Regions from separate parts of the Bacillus sp. 1NLA3E genome, predicted to be linked through region 2. Evidence: riboswitches for the same ligand, from Rfam matches in the RefSeq annotation. Region 2 holds a riboswitch; the other holds the start of a gene.

Region 1 (3,427 bases), 1.2 Mb from region 2:
AGACAAGACCAATTTGTGCCAGAGTAAAAGATAAGAAAACACCAATAGCATAAAGTGGTATTAAAGCTTCAGTTCTGCCACGAAATACAATTAATAAAACACTTGCTAATATTCCCAGTGTGACTATTCCATAGTTAAAAGCTAAACGTTCTCCTCGATTACTAAACATTCGTGGCATATTTTTATCCTGAGCCATTATCGATGCTAAAATCGGAAATCCATTAAAGCTGGTATTTGCCGCTAATACCAATATCGACATAGTTGCAAGCTGAATAATATAATAAAACGCACCACGCCCAAACGCATCTTCTGCAACCAAAGATAATACCGATTTTGCTCCTGTCGGGTCTGGTTGAATATTATAGACTTGTGAAAGCATAGTTACTCCACCAAATATTACAGCCAACAATACCCCTAATGTTAGCATTGTTAGTTTCGCATTCTTTTGGGAAGGATTCCGAAAGTACGGTACAGCATTAGAGATTGCTTCAACTCCTGTAACCGCTGAACACCCCGAAGAAAATGCTTTTAGCAAAATGAACCAAGTTAAACTTGCTGGTAATTCTGTAGGAATAGAAGGATGGGAAGTTGCCTGACCTGTTCCCGTTAGCCAGTCGAAAAAACCTTTCCCTACTAAGATTAACATGCAAATAATAAACAAATAGGTAGGTAAAGCAAAAACATTACCAGATTCAGATGTTCCTCTAAGATTCATCCAAACCATAAACCAAATAAAAACAAGACCAATAGGGACTACATACGGCAAAGCAGAAGGGTAAGCTGAGGTAATTGCCAGTACCCCTGCTGATATAGAAACTGCTACTGTTAATGTATAGTCAATGAGTAATGAAACACCTGCTAAACGCCCCCAAATCATTCCCAAATTTTCTTTTGCGACCATATAGGCTCCTCCGCCTTGAGGATACGCATCGATAACTTGTCTATAACTGATAATAAGAATTGTAATTAATAAAATGATTGCAATAGCAATAGGTAATGAAAAAGAGAACGCAAATGCACCAACAGTTGCAAGTTCAAGTAGAATCATTTCTGTACCATATGCTACTGAAGAAAGAGCATCTGAAGATAAAATAGGTAATGCCTTCCAAATCGGCATTTTTTCTGCTTCTGCTTCTTCTGATTTTAATGGTCGCCCAAATAATATCCTTTTAAATGTCATTAATTCTTCCCCCTGAATATAGGTTCTTTTTTTATAAATAAAAAAAACCCCAATGAATTAAGTAGAGTATTCATCTGAAATGAGATGAACATTATGTTCTAAATTGATAAGATTAATGAACTTTTTTATATCATTTTCCGATTCACTAATACCAATATGCTCAATCCAAAGGGAATTATTTGTTTTTTGAATACATGTCATTGAACAAGGAAAGTGTTTGCATGATTTTATGATATACCACCCTGCTTTTTTCCCTTTCCAATTTTCTTGATAATTTGTATTATTAGGTAATTTAATTCGTTTTTCCCAAAGTCCTTTTTCCTGTTCCTCTCGAATGACTTGATAAACATCAGCAATTTGATCTACTTGATTTACAAGGTTTTTCCATTGACCACAATTAATATAGTTAATTAAATCGTTCTTATTATCACTAAACCAGTAACCGTTTATATATCTGAAACCATTTTGTATATTCCAGACAGCACCAAACATCCTATAACGCATTGTAAATATATCCAGTTGCTTATTCACTATCCCAAAATAAGTTTGAACAGCGTTATTTTTTAAAAAAACTTTTTCCTTTAAAGCCCTAAGAGATTGGTTCAATTTTTAATCCCCCCTATTCCTTACATAATCAGTATTTCCAGAAATTAAAAAAACATGAAAATCTGTATTCTTAAGTTAGAATAATCATTAAAATCTTTATTACTGCAGTAATGAAACCAACATTTCAAAATGTATCACTTATCATAGGCTTTTTTATATTCAAAGAGTTCATTTTTTAGCTTCCTTTTTCTCCCTTTTATTTTTTGCAAACAAAAAAAGACCTCAAAATCATGAGAAGGCTTTTCTTGTAAAAAGAGCACAAAAAAAGCACCTTTCATCAGGTGGTCTTTTGACCTCCTTCGCTTTAGCCGACGAAGTTAGCTGACGGGTAGGATGGCGAAAGAGTTTCACATCCCTTCTACAAATTTGTAGAATTAACCCCAAAAAAATGGTTCCTCCGTTCCCTTTCGGGATTAGACTGTATAAGATTATTTGCTATGAGGATGATATTACTCCCAAGGGTAATAAATGTAAAAGTCCAAAATAGCTCAAAAACAACTTAATTTGGCTATAATCACGGTAAAAAACGCTTTCATTTAAATAATGCTAATTAAATCTCATTATTTTGCTGTTTTTCTTAAATTTTTAATTTGTTTTAAAAATAAATCAGAAGATTTCTCTTTGACTTGAAATGAACAGAGTTAATAAAAGGCTAACATCCTATAATTAGTAAAACCATCTCATCCCCAAATGAATAATGGAGCAGTACAAAAGTTTTCGTGTATTTATTAAAATGCAGCTTACCAGCCATCAACTGCATTCTATCATGTCAAAACTTAATATACTTATTTTTCATTTTAAATTATCAGTAATTAATGATAATATCAGTAATACTCCCATCACAGACCCCGCCAAAATGGCTATTCTTAGACCTTTCTTATTAATTGATGAGGTTTTTTTGCTTCTTGAAAGGGGTGAACGAAAATATAGAATAGCACCTAAACCAATAATAACTGCCTCCAGAATTAAACTAGCAATGGGCCATTTCCAAAGACCAAATCCTAATAAAGGAAGATTTCCAAAATCCCCTGGAAAATGGGCATTTCCGGCCGGTGTAGGATTAAATCCAGAATCCAATGACTCAATACAGTCGCGGCGATTACAATCCCTCTCATCTTCCCCCACGTTCTCCACGCCAGCCACCCCGCAATCATTACAATAAGCAACGCTAATACTAAAGAGTGGGTGTAATTAGCATGAATGAGTATTACCTTTCCTTCTCCATTTCCTATTGGTTCTATCGTTTCCACTCCAGCCACAAACAAAGGGACAGTATGAATTAATGTTTGTGAACTGTACTAAATCGCAAATGTAACTGCCCTCCCTATCAGCATGCTAAGGAATGCCCGGAGATAGCCTTCAATCGTTGTCCGGATTCCCCGAACAGTAAACTTAGGTGCTCGCTGGCAATAAAAAATATATTAAGAATTAATTAGGCTGGTCTTATCCGTTCCGTATACTTTTTGCCATTGCTCTTTAAAGACTAAAACATCATCAAGAGTAGATGGGAATGCGATAAATTTCTCGATTAAATCTGGTCCAACCGTTACTGTATGTGCTCCAGAAAGACATACATCATGTACTTGTTGAACATTTTTAAAACTGGCGGCTAATATTTCAGTTGGTAACTGATAGGCCGAA
Region 2 (3,427 bases):
TTTGGATAAAAGAGACAAATAGACAGTATCTCTCGTAGAAACTGTCTATTTTATTATATTTGAAGTGCTTTAACGGAGGGGAAAAGAATGTATTTTCATGGAACAACAAAAGTAAATGACAAGGGGCACCTAGAAATTGGTGGTTTAGATACAATCGACTTAGCTGAACAGTTTGGGACACCACTATATGTTTATGATGTGGCCTTAATTCGGGATCGAGCTCGAGGATTTAAAAAAACCTTTGATCGACTAGGGGTACCCGCGCAGGTTGCTTATGCCAGTAAAGCTTTTTCTACTATTGCAATGCTTCAATTAGCTAATGAAGAAGGATTATCCCTTGATGTCGTGTCAGGAGGAGAATTATATACGGCACTTCATGCTGAATTTCCAGTAGAGAAAATCCACTTTCATGGAAATAATAAAAGTAGAGAAGAATTAGATATGGCGATTAAAGCGAAAATTGGCTGTATTGTGGTTGATAATTTCTATGAATTGGAGCTTTTAAACCAAATTTGTGCGGACAAGAAAATTAAAACAAAAATTTTGTTACGAGTAACACCTGGAATTGAAGCGCATACACATGATTATATTTTAACTGGACAGGAAGATTCAAAATTTGGATTCGATTTGCAAAACGGCCAAGCTGAAAAGGCAGTGACCATCGCAATTAAATCGGAATGGCTGGACTTGCTTGGGGTTCATTGTCATATCGGTTCCCAAATTTTTGAAACAACAGGTTTCTTGTTAGCGGCAAAGAAAATTTTTGAAAAGTTAGCTGATTGGAAACACAAGTTTAATTTTAGTTCAAAAGTATTAAATTTGGGCGGCGGTTTCGGAATTCGTTATACAAATGAAGATGAACCGATGCAACCGCACCATTATGTAGAGGAAATCATTGCTGAGGTAAAGATACAGGCAAAACAATTAGAAATGAACATGCCTGAGATTTGGATTGAACCAGGAAGATCTTTAGTAGGGGATGCAGGAACGACCCTTTATAAGGTTGGTTCGCGTAAAGAAGTCCCAAATGTCAGAAATTATTTAGCTGTTGATGGAGGAATGAGTGATAATATTCGCCCAGCTCTTTATCAAGCAAAATATGAGGCCGTATTGGCCAATCGTCCATTAGCTAATATAGAAGAAACTGTGTCAATTGCTGGGAAATGCTGTGAATCAGGTGACATGCTTATCTGGGATCTTCCTTTGCCTAAAGCAGAAGATCAAGAAATATTAGCAGTGTCATGCACGGGTGCTTACGGATATTCAATGGCAAATAACTACAATCGAATTCCGCGTCCTCCAGTAGTTTTTGTTGAAAATGGTGAAGCAACCCTTGTGGTAAAAAGAGAAACCTTTGAAGACCTTTTGAGACTTGATTTACCGTTAAACTCAAAAGTAGAAATCTAAGCTGTGATTTATTTGCAGCTTTTTTCTTTTGCTTAAAAAAATTTTTAGGAGAGTAGAAGAAAGTTTTGGAAATCCATGCTTTACAAATTACAGGATAGGGTAGTATGATAATCAACAGTTTCATATTTCTAATTCGCTTAATCCAAAAGGAACGGGGAAACCAGATTGTGAGCAAAAAGTTGTTCACTCGGGGTGAATCCTTTTTTTATGTCTAGCTGTAGCGGCAAGCCCTCAATGGGTTGAAGGAGACGCTTTTGCTTTTCATATTAAGAGGTAGGGCTATTCTATGGTCCGAATCCGACAGCTAACCTCGTAAGCGTTATGGGAGAGGAAGATGACACTGATGCGACATCGTTAATATGTCCACAGGGGTATTTTTCATGCTCTGTGGACTTTTTTTGTTTAGATAACTTATTACCTTTTTGGGTAACCTAACTTTCAACAAGATGATGGTGGTGGAAACATGTTTACTTCGGTTAAAAGGTTTTTAATCGGTCGGCCATTAAAATCGGCCGAGCTTGGTGAGCAAAAACTTAACAAGCTAAAAGCTTTAGCTATACTTTCTTCTGATGCATTGTCCTCGGTTGCATATGGGACAGAGCAAATCTTACTCGTGTTGGTCACGGTGAGTACACTGGCATTTTGGTACTCCTTGCCTATTGCAGTAGGCGTATTATTCCTATTAACTGCACTTATATTATCGTACCGGCAAATAATTTTTTCCTATCCACATGGTGGAGGAGCATATGTCGTTTCTAAGGAAAATATTGGGGTTAACGCAGGGCTTGTAGCGGGCGGGTCTCTATTGGTTGATTACATCTTAACCGTTGCAGTTAGTGTTTCAGCTGGAACAGATGCGATTACATCTGCTTTTCCTCGGTTACACGAACATACGGTTTTAATTGCAATTATTTTGGTTATCTTAATTACGATTTTAAATCTTAGAGGAGTCACGGAATCTGCCACAGTTTTAGCTTATCCAGTTTACCTGTTTGTGTTTGCTATGGTATTTATGATTGGTTTGGGAATATACCATATTGTAACTGGAGATGTGTCTCCGGAACTACACCCGGAAATTGGGACACCTGTTGCAGGGATTACCTTATTTTTATTATTAAGAGCTTTTGCCTCAGGTTGTTCTGCCTTAACTGGTGTAGAAGCCATTTCTAATGCTATTCCTAACTTTAAAGATCCTGCACCTAATAATGCTGCGAAAACGTTAATATTAATGGGATCTCTGCTTGCAGTTTTATTCACAGGAATTACGTATTTAGCCTTTTACTATGGGATTTCACCATCTGGTAAAGAAACGGTCGTATCTCAAATAGCTGCGCAAATATTTGGAAGAAACGGAATGTATTATTTTGTCCAGGGTTCAACTGCGCTTATTCTTGTTTTAGCAGCAAATACTGGTTACTCAGCCTTCCCTTTACTTGCCTATAATTTAGCTAAGGATAAATATATTCCGAGAATGTTTACAATCCGAGGAGACCGTTTAGGTTATTCAAATGGAATCTTGACGTTAGCAATTGGTTCAATTGTTTTAATTATTGCTTTTAAAGGACAAACAGATCAGCTTATCCCACTTTATGCAGTGGGGGTTTTTATTCCCTTTACGTTGTCGCAAACAGGAATGATTATAAAGTGGTTTCGTGAAAAACCAAAAGGGTGGGTTTATAAATTTATTATCAATTTGGTTGGAGCCTTAATTAGTTTCACCGTTATGATGATATTCTTTATCACAAAATTCGGTCAGGTTTGGTCAGTGCTAATCTTTTTACCGGTTATTGTTTATGGATTCCATCGGATATCTAAACATTATGATTCAGTTGGTGAGCAATTGCGGCTTAAAGCAGGAGAAGCCGCCGTTCCGATTAATGGAAATATCATTATTGTTCCGGTAGCTGGAATTACCCAAGTGGTTGAGAACTCGATTAATTATGCTAAAACTTTAACGGACCAAGTCATCGCAGTATATGTTTCCTTTGACAGAGAAGATGAAAAGTTGTTTGAACAAAAA

The links. A riboswitch is a leader RNA that binds a small molecule or an ion and turns the genes downstream of it on or off. The one in region 2 is predicted to bind cyclic di-AMP.
Region 1: another riboswitch for cyclic di-AMP. It lies ahead of B1NLA3E_RS10190 (hypothetical protein); the one in region 2 lies ahead of B1NLA3E_RS15700 (APC family permease).

Annotation. Positions count from the first base shown of each region.
Region 1 covers NC_021171.1:2,121,471-2,124,897, reverse strand. Annotated here, with positions in the region: gene B1NLA3E_RS10195 (APC family permease) at 1-1,180, opposite strand, end outside; gene B1NLA3E_RS10190 (hypothetical protein) at 1,238-1,786, opposite strand; cyclic di-AMP (ydaO/yuaA leader) riboswitch at 2,078-2,216, opposite strand; gene B1NLA3E_RS25890 (hypothetical protein) at 2,788-2,940, opposite strand; gene B1NLA3E_RS10180 (transaldolase family protein) at 3,208-3,427, opposite strand, start outside.
Region 2 covers NC_021171.1:3,286,299-3,289,725, reverse strand. Annotated here, with positions in the region: gene lysA (diaminopimelate decarboxylase) at 88-1,407, shown strand; cyclic di-AMP (ydaO/yuaA leader) riboswitch at 1,532-1,742, shown strand; gene B1NLA3E_RS15700 (APC family permease) at 1,871-3,427, shown strand, end outside.